Regions from separate parts of the Shewanella oneidensis MR-1 genome, predicted to be linked through region 2. Evidence: predicted binding sites of a transcription regulator. Region 2 holds the regulator's gene; each other region holds the start of a gene.
The links. Region 2 encodes ArgR, which controls arginine synthesis, uptake and breakdown. Its sites were predicted from a motif close to ANTGAATANNTATTCANT; they were not measured.
Positions count from the first base shown of each region.

Region 1: argC (N-acetyl-gamma-glutamyl-phosphate reductase) is a predicted target of ArgR. The motif match lies at 1,535-1,552, and genes of this name have one in related genera.
Region 3: SO_RS05790 (YjiH family protein) is a predicted target of ArgR. The motif match lies at 2,030-2,047, and genes of this name have one in related genera.

Region 1 covers NC_004347.2:278,741-282,028, forward strand. The annotation lists gene ppc (phosphoenolpyruvate carboxylase) at 1-1,109, opposite strand, end outside; gene argC (N-acetyl-gamma-glutamyl-phosphate reductase) at 1,784-2,764, shown strand; gene argB (acetylglutamate kinase) at 2,796-3,288, shown strand, end outside.
Region 2 covers NC_004347.2:781,440-784,727, forward strand. The annotation lists gene SO_RS03605 (hypothetical protein) at 1-64, opposite strand, end outside; partial or broken gene SO_RS03610 (LysR family transcriptional regulator) at 54-398, opposite strand; gene SO_RS03615 (NAD(P)-dependent oxidoreductase) at 518-1,150, shown strand; gene argR (transcriptional regulator ArgR) at 1,264-1,734, opposite strand; gene mdh (malate dehydrogenase) at 2,026-2,961, shown strand; gene SO_RS03630 (thiol-disulfide oxidoreductase DCC family protein) at 3,057-3,288, opposite strand, start outside.
Region 3 covers NC_004347.2:1,295,343-1,298,630, forward strand. The annotation lists gene SO_RS05785 (IS4-like element ISSod3 family transposase) at 1-198, opposite strand, end outside; gene SO_RS05790 (YjiH family protein) at 590-1,948, opposite strand; gene SO_RS05795 (DUF998 domain-containing protein) at 2,650-3,288, shown strand, end outside.

The DNA of each region.
Region 1 (3,288 bases), 500 kb from region 2:
AAGCTTTTATATAGCATTTCGAGCGGTGCTTTAAGGTCGCTCTCTTGCCAAATCAATGTTGACTTATCCACCTCGGGATTGTGGCCCTCAATGCGAGCGTTTAAGTAATCTATGGTATCGCGCAGTTTTTGTCTTAATGACCGCAAGACAAAGCGATAAGGTTCGCAGCTATTGTTGGTATAAGCCTTTAATTCATCATTGGCTTCTTCCATCGACAGTTCGCCAACCAGCAGCACTATATCCTTCAGGAATAAACGTGCCGCGGCATGGCGATTACGGTCTAACACTTCTTGAGTGACTTTAGCCGTTACGAAGGGGTTGCCGTCGCGATCACCGCCCATCCAGCTGGAGAAGCGAACAGGGGCGATATCGATTGGCAATTGTTGACCTGTGCGCTCTTGCACCTGATCGTTGAGCTGCCTTAAAAAGTCGGGAACAGCATGCCAGAGGGATTCCTCGATAGTGGATAACCCCCAACGGGCTTCATCCACCGGCGTTGGCCGCTCACGGCGAATTTCATTGGTGTGCCAGATCTGGGCGATGAGCTGACGTAGGCGCAAATTAATTTGCTGGCGCTCTCTATCCGACAACTGGTTGTTTTCTTGCTCGGCGAGACAATCCACAATTGCGGCATATTTTTGGATCAGCGTGCGGCGAGAGATTTCTGTTGGGTGTGCGGTGAGCACGAGATCGATATCTAACGTCTTTAGGCAATCCAACATTTTGGTCTGATCGACACGACCATTGAGCATACGACCGAGCAACTGTTCGACGGGATCGGGCACGCAAACTAGTTCGTCACAGTTGCGGCTAATCGTATGAAATTGTTCAGATAGGTTGGCTAAGTTGAGGAATTGGTTAAAGGCTTTGGCAAACGGCACTAACTCTTCATCGGGGAGAGCGGTGAGCAGTTCTAGCATTTGCTCCCTTGCGGCTTCGTCACCTCGGCGGGAGTCTTTCGCGAGCTTACGAATTTGCTCAACCTTCTCCAAAAAAGAATCGCCGAGGTGGGTGCGCATCGTATCGCCTAGGATCTGACCTAACATACTCACGTTCGATCTCAATGACGCATACATGTCGGTCACATTGTCTGCCACATTACCTGCCATAGTTACTCCGAATAGAAAAACATAAAAATCCGCTTTGTATATACCCAAACAACCTGAAGATGAAGAAACTCGTATCTTCAGGTAGCTTGGGTATATAGCCCGCTAGCACAATACCCACCACTGAGGGCAATGGTCAACAGCAGAGCTTATAACTTATACGACTGGCTTACCTTTTATGCAACTAATCGCGTTAATTGTTGAGGAATATTCAATATAAATGCGAGCTGACGCAATATTTTATTATGTTTAGTGGAAGTGAATATGAACTGCATTATTTTGAGCCTTGCAAGTATGTGACTTAGATGTTAACAAAAATGACTGGTTTACCATCATTTCCATCAGAGATAATTGAAATATTAAGTAGTTAGTGAAGCAATCAGTTATCCGCTAACTCTATTTAAGAGATGATAAATTACAAAATTTAATAAAAATATATATTCACATATATTGCATAAATAGATCTTTGTGGTAGTCTAGCCAGCAGTTGAGATGAGTTACAGTCTGCGAGCTGTAGAGTAAATATCATGATGTATAGTGTTAATCCGTCAGTGAATAAAATAACAAGCCATTACGATTTCCCACGACGATAGTCTTGTCATCATAGATATACGCCGTTGCGTGTACGCTATTCATCTATTCTTTAAGTCTCTTTGATTTGGTTTATAAAAATACATATGAAAAACATCGCCATTATCGGCGCCAGTGGTTACACAGGTGCACAACTCACGGCTTTAGTCCATGCGGAGTCTGAATTATCAATTCAAGGTCTGTATGTCTCTGAAAATAGTTTAGATAAAGGTAGAGCTTTAGCAGATTTGTACCCTGTCTACAGCCACATTGAGTTAACCCTATCACCGCTTACCGAAGAAGCGAAGGCCAATATCGTCGCTGAGGCAGATGCTGTGGTGTTAGCGACTGAGCATTCTGTGAGTTTGCATTTAGCGGCTTGGTTTTATAGCCAAGGGTTAGCGGTATTCGATTTAAGCGGTGCTTATCGTTTCAGTGACGTGGCGCAGTATCCGAAGTGGTATGGCTTTGAGCATGAATATCCAGAGGTTTTAGCCAAAGCCGTATATGGCCTTGCTGAGTGGAATGCTAAAGACGTGGCCGCCACTAAGATGATTGCTGTGCCAGGTTGTTACCCAACAGCATCACTAACAGCCTTGAAACCATTAAAGAATTTACTGACTTCAGCCTATCCAGTGATCAACGCTGTTAGCGGTGTAACAGGAGCGGGTCGTAAGGCGCAGCTACATACCAGTTTTTGCGAGGTCAGCCTCACACCCTACGGTGTACTAGGCCACAGACATCAGCCCGAAATCGCTACTCAACTGGGACAAGAGGTGATTTTCACACCACACCTTGGCAACTTTAAGCGCGGTATTCTCGCAACTATCACGGTACAGCTAAAACCAGGCACTACTACCGCCGATGTGGCTGCGGCATACAGTGTGTATGACCAAGCTCCACTGGTGACGGTGAAACAGAACCAGTTCCCTAAAGTGGATGACGTGGTGCTGACACCGAATTGCCACTTAGGTTGGAAGTTTGATGAGAGCAGTGGCTACCTAGTGGTTGCTAGCGCCATCGACAATTTGATGAAAGGCGCGGCAAGCCAAGCGCTGCAGTGCATAAAGATTCACTTTAACCTTTAACCGTTCATCCTTATTTAAGAGAGTCGTCAAGATGTCTACCAACAACTCAGTATTAGTTCTTAAAGTCGGCGGCGCGCTGCTGCAGTGTGAAATGGGGATGGCGCGTTTAATGGATACCGCCGCAGCAATGATCGCTAATGGTCAGCAGGTGCTGATGGTGCACGGCGGCGGCTGTTTGGTCGATGAGCAATTAGCCGCCAACGGCATGGAAACCGTCAAGTTAGAAGGTTTGCGGGTGACCCCGCCTGAGCAAATGCCGATTATTGCCGGTGCACTGGCCGGAACATCAAACAAGATCCTCCAAGGCGCAGCGACTAAAGCTGGGATTGTGAGTGTGGGCATGTGTCTTGCCGATGGCAACACGGTATCGGCCAAGATTAAAGATGAGCGTTTAGGCTTAGTGGGCGAGGTTTATCCTAAGGACGCGACTTACCTTAAGTTTATTTTGTCCCAAGGTTGGATGCCGATTTGTAGCTCAATTGCCATGATGGACGATGGCCAAATGCTGAACGTGAATGCCGACC
Region 2 (3,288 bases):
CTTGAGCAGTAACGGGCGTCGCTAAGGCGATTGCGGGTGAAATCAAAGTCGATAACAAAGCGATCTACCACATCGAACAAGCTGTGTTGCCCAAGTCCGATGGGGGTTGCGATGCGAATACTGCCAACCATCTCCGAATTATGGCTATGGGCGCGGCTTTCCATTGCGGCGACTTCGCTGAGTACCCGCTGACAATATTGTAGGGCTTCTTCGCCCTGTAAGGTCAGACTGACGCTGCGGGTCGTACGGTGTAGCTGGCGCAAACTGAGCCACTGCTCAATTTCTTGAATATGGCGAGAAACCTGCAGGCGACTGAGATCGAGGTGTTCTGCGGCTTTGGTAAAGCTGCCACAGTTGGCTACTTCGATAAAGCTACGCATGGCGGCAATTTTATCTATAAATAATTACACCAATTAGTATCTCAATCTGAAACAATCCTGCTCATTTATCGATATTTATCACGCTAAGTATCGCAAGTAAACTGGTGACAATTTAAATCAGTAGTGAGACTTAGCAAATGAAAATAGCAGTATTAGGTGCATCCGGTTGGATTGGTGGAACCATTTTGAATGAAGCGTTAAGCCGTGGTCATGAAGTGGTTGCTTTAGTGCGAGACCCAAGCAAGCTTGGCGAAACCGCTGCAGAGGTGCGTAGTGTCGATCTGGCTAAGCCATTAACGGCCGACACCTTTGCAGGTGTGGATGTGTTAATCGCTTCTGTCGGTGGCCGCGCCGACCTGAATCACAGCTTAGTGGCAAAAACGGTCAATAATCTATTAGCCCTATTGCCACTGGCGAAAGTGCCACGTTTATTGTGGGTCGGAGGTGCTGGTAGCTTAGAAGTGGCGCCGGGAGTGACCTTGGTTTCAAGCCCTGACTTCCCGCCTGCCTATAAGGATGAGGCATTAGCTCAAGGCGAAGCGCTTAAGGCATTTCGCGCCGCCAATACCGCAGTCAACTGGACCTTTGTCAGCCCCGCTGCCGAGATTTATCCCGGTGAGAGCGAAGGCTTATACCGCTTAGGTGGCGATAGCTTCTTTACCGATGCTAAAGGCCGTAGCCGGATTTCGGTCACTGACTATGCCAAAGCTATGCTCGATGAAGCTGAAAAGGGCGCGCATCCTAATCAAAGGATTAGCGTAGCCTACTAAGGCTTAAGCTAAACACTGTAACGTAAACGGGACAAAGCCCCTGATCATTGAAAGGTGCTGGACTGAAAAGCGTACAGTAAAAACAGAACAGGTCAGCAAGCTGACCTGTTTTTTTATTCTGCGTAATTGAATAAAGATTTGATGGTTTCCAAGGTATCGGCAATATCTTGGATGCTAGATGGACAGATAAAGATCGTATCGTCACCCGCAATGGTCCCTAAAATCCCTTCAGGTTTACCGATGGAGTCTAACAAACGGGCAATTAATTGTGCAGCGCCAGGGCTGGTACGGACAACAATCATCGCTTGGTTATGGTCAACATCGAGTACTAAATTCTTTAACGGGCTGCCCGCAGTGGGTACGCCTAGTTCGGCGGGTAAGCAATAAACCATCTCCTGCTTAGCGTTGCGAGTGCGCACTGCACCGAACTTGCTGAGCATACGAGACACTTTAGATTGGTTTATATTAGTAAAGCCTTCTGCTTGTAAGGCGGTGACGATTTCACTTTGAGAGCCAAAACGCTCCTCTTTTAAAATCGCCTTAAAAATTCTAACAAGGTCATCCTGATTCTTGGTCGTTTGCATAGTCTTATTCTTTATTCAAAAAAACAGGCTCATTCTGAATAGTTTTGGCCAAACTGTCAACAAATAACCATAATGACTGAATAAAAATGCAATTCAAGCATTTTGTGATCACAGATTTATGATTACATTTGTTGAATTAGAGTAAATATTCAACATTACAACACCCTGTTTTAGTAAAACTTTGTCTCCACGACTAAGGGATAATTGAAATTAGCGTGACATTCCAGTAATGTGACGCCAACGGAAATTAGATCCATGTCACACATAATCCGAGAAATAACGGAGATAACTATGAAAGTTGCTGTACTTGGTGCTGCTGGTGGTATCGGCCAGGCTCTTGCCCTACTGTTAAAAACTCAATTACCTGCGGGTTCTAAACTGTCTCTATACGATATCGCACCGGTAACTCCGGGTGTTGCGGTTGACTTGAGCCATATCCCCACTGCGGTTGAAATCAAAGGTTTTGCTGGTGAAGATCCAACGCCTGCCCTCGTGGGTGCTGACGTTGTGCTAATTTCTGCTGGTGTTGCACGTAAGCCTGGTATGGATCGTTCAGATCTGTTCAATATCAACGCTGGTATCGTTCGCAACCTGATCGAGAAAGTGGCAGTCACTTGCCCTAAAGCGCTCGTGGGTATTATCACTAACCCAGTCAACACTACGGTTGCTATCGCAGCTGAAGTGATGAAAAAAGCGGGTGTTTACGATAAGAACCGTTTATTCGGTGTGACCACTCTGGACGTTATCCGTTCTGAGACTTTCATCGCTGAATTAAAAGGCTTAAACGTTGCTGACGTTAAAATCAACGTGATTGGCGGCCACAGCGGTGTGACCATTCTGCCATTACTGTCTCAAGTTGAAGGCGTGACTTTCTCTGATGAAGAAGTGGCTTCTTTAACTAAACGCATCCAAAACGCGGGTACTGAAGTGGTTGAAGCTAAAGCCGGTGGCGGCAGCGCGACTCTGTCTATGGGTCAAGCGGCTTGCCGTTTTGGTATGTCTCTGGTTCGTGGCCTACAAGGCGAAGCGAATGTTGTTGAATGTGCCTATGTTGACGGCGGCAGTGAGCATGCTGAATTCTTCGCTCAACCAGTACTGTTAGGCAAAAACGGTATCGAAAAAGTACTGCCTTACGGTGAAGTGAGCGCATTCGAAGCAAATGCCCGTGATTCTATGTTAGATACACTGAAAGGTGATATCAAACTAGGCGTTGATTTCGTTAAGTAATCCTTCTGGATTATTAGAGAACGGAGCCCAATGGCTCCGTTTTTTTATGCCTTAAACTTTGTTCTCTAAACTGAGGTTCTTAATCTTGAGTCTCGCTATTTGGGGAGCTGGCATTGACTGTCACAGCGGGCCTTACCCGTTAGTAGATAGGAAATACGGTATCTGTGCTTGGCGAATCTAAGGTAGCACCAATCCGCGAGAGGTTTGATAAGCGGTAAGCGGAGCACTTGTATCCAAGGGCGAGTGCCTGTTAGCGCCCATGCTTTGCAGGTAACATCGAGCCCGAGTAGCACTTGGCCTGAGGCGGTTTCGCCATGGAGAATGGTA
Region 3 (3,288 bases), 510 kb from region 2:
CAATAATCTATCCATGCGTTTTATTGAGTGTTTAGTATGAGTGCTGGTGCCATCAATGTGCCGCCCTAAATGCGTGAGGGTGAGACAATCCGCGTTGATGAGGGCTTTGCAGGCGACCATGAGTGTATTCAGTCGCTTTTGATGGATTTCTGGACAATGTTGATAGAGAGATTGATGTAAGATAGTTAACACTTGCACCTTGATGCCCTGTGATTGATGTTTGTTCGCACTTCCATCTGATCACACTTCAAGGTGCAAGTTCACTCTAATTTAATGATTTATCTGAAAATCATCAGGGGATTCTTCAGGGTCGAGCATCCAAGGAAGGACTTGCTGCGTGTCGTTGAGCAAATATCATGGTTCGCCCTTAAATATGGACTGCATTTAATAACCAAGCAGTGATATTAGCCTTTCAATATTTAACGCTCTTCTGTCCAAAAGTGCGTTATTGAGTTAGTGGTTACGAGTTGAGTTTGTACGATTAACTCACACGATATAATCAAAACTGTCAGTTCGTGTATAAGTTAGAGCAAAAAAAGGGGAGTCTGTTAATCTGACTCCCCTTGATATTTCAAAGCTGATGTCGCGCTTAGAACAGCAAGTGAGCAACACCCGCGATAACAGGCAGAGTCACTAAAGTACGCAGAATAAACACCACGAAGAGCTCAACAAAGTTCACCGGAATTTTACTGCCGATCAGCAGCGCGCCGACTTCGCTCATATAAATCAGCTGCGTTACGGATAGCGCGGCAATGACAAAGCGGGTCATATCTGACTCGATAGAGCTAGCTAAGATCGATGGAATAAACATATCGGCAAAGCCTACCACGATGGTTTTAGAGGCTTCTGTCGCTTCGGGAATGTGCAGCAGTTCCAGTAATGGAATAAATGGCATACCTAAATAATTGAAGATAGGCGTATGCTCGGCGATGATCAGCGCCGTGGTTCCAATGGCCATAACCACCGGGATAATGCCAAACACCATATCGATAACGTTTTTAATCCCTTCATGTAAAACGGCTTTCACTCCGCCCGCACTGGCTGCTTTTTCAAGTGCTTTATCAAAGCCCCAAGAGAATGCGCCGTATCCTGCTGGGATCATTTCATCGTCGGGTTGACGTGGGGTATCATCGATATAGTTATCTTTTTTCCATGAGAGTGGCGGCAACTTAGGCACAATCACTGCTGCGGCGAAACCCGCTAAACATACGGTCAGGTAGAAGGGCACAAACATCGGTTCCAACTTCACCTGTGAGATCACCACTAAGCAGAAGGTGATTGACACCGCTGAAAAGGTCGTACCGATAACCGCCGCTTCCCTTTGGGTGTAAAAACGCGCTTCGTATTGCTTGCTGGTCAGTAAAATTCCTACGCTGCCATCCCCTAACCAAGAGGCCATACAGTCGATGGCGCTGCGACCTGGCAGGTTAAACACTGGGCGCATCACTTTGGTCATCAAGGTGCCAAACAGTTCTAATAATCCGAAGTTTAATAGCAGTGGCAGTAACATGCCGGCGAAGATAAATACGGAAAACAGTACTGGTAACAGGTCATTAAGTACTAATGCGCCTGTACTGGAGGAGTTGATTACTGCGGGGCCAATCGCAAAGTAGGTTAAGACGATAAAGATGGCGCCAACAACTCGGGTTATTAGCCACATAGGGCTAATGTTTAGCAAGCCATTAAGGAAGTGATTATTTAACACAAACTTGGGCTTGAGTAATTTGGTTAACACAGACGCAAGCGCCATACTCACAACAATCACGGTGACTATGAGGGTTAAGACATCACTTAATACGCTTTGCAGTGCTTTAGAGATGATTGCGATCGGAATCGTAATTGCATCGTTGTAACTGATAGGAGTCACAAATAGCAGCAGACCGATCAGCGAAGGGACGATAAAGGTGAGTATCGTCTTAATGTTGCGGTTTTTATGTTCAGTAGCCAATGGTGTACACCTTAAAGTACGAGTCGCACAAAATAAACTTGAATAAATTGCCTCTTAAAGCCACATGCTTGGCGGGCGTAAGCTGCATTTTCATTCAACTCAAAATCGAGAAGGGGGAAGATTACTCGCTTAGCGCCGCCATGTAAAACGATTCGGGAATTTGTTTGATATAAGCAGCAAAATAGCATAGTTATTTGGGCTGTTTCTAATGGATGATTTTTGAGGTTGCCCACTTTTTATTTGCATAAATTTAATTAAATCATTGCTTTACGCCATGCTGTTGCAAGTTGTTTATCAGATTGTTTTATTCTTAGAGCTGTTCACTTATTGGCGATGTTTTGTTGAAAACTTTCTCAGCGGATCTTCACTAAATACGTTTTTAGATGATTTTTTACCCATGAATGGTAACAGGGCTTCAACCATCGCAAACCTAATGTGAGCGAGATAACAGTGGCTATCACGGTGAGCTTGTCTTCTGTAACAAAACAGCATTAGCTGAATTGTTTGTGAGTATTTATTCATTTTTGACTGCAAATTTGCATATGTTTTATTGAATAATGACTTAGCACGGGATTTTCATGTGATGACTAAAAAATCGTTAATAGTGATGAAAAAATTTTTACGCTAAAGAGGATTAGCACCGCTTTAATTCTTTTCAATTCCATGTAAGTTAGTAGTACTTTGGTTTGGCTAAATTATCCATGACTGTTATAAAAATGAATCTCGCAACAAGGGGCTCGGCACTTGCCACTAAGTTTGGTTTTATTGGTATTTTGGGATTAGTGCTGGGGATTGGTGTGGCGGTGTTGGGGTTTGATTATTCTGAGACGCGTTCATTCAACGTTTTAAATCATACTTTGAGTGAATTGGGGACCTATGGCCATTCTGACTTTGCAGTGATTCTCAATGGCGGTTTGTTTTTTGGCAGTTTAAGTATTGTTTTTTATTGTCTTTCCTCCCTGCAGACGGTAAACGGCTTTTGGGGATATCCCTTCTTTTGTGCGCTGGCACTGACATTTTTAGCCTTAGCCTGTGTTGGGTTATTTCCGGTCAATGTATACCACTTGCACATCCTCGCCCTTAAGTGGTTTTTCTACTTCGGTAGCCTAAGCGCAATCTGTTATTTAATGTGGGTTGGATTTAGCTCATTAAGTCTGCTGCGTTGGACGGTATTATTAGCGCTGTTGGTATTGGTGAGTATGATGACCTTTCTCTATGCACCGCAGTTAGAGTTGGGGCTAACGGAAGGCGGTAGGCCATTTTATCAAGAAATGGTGCTCCAACTTCCAAGACCTGATTTATGGTGGCCTGCATTACTGGAATGGATTGGGCTTGTAAGT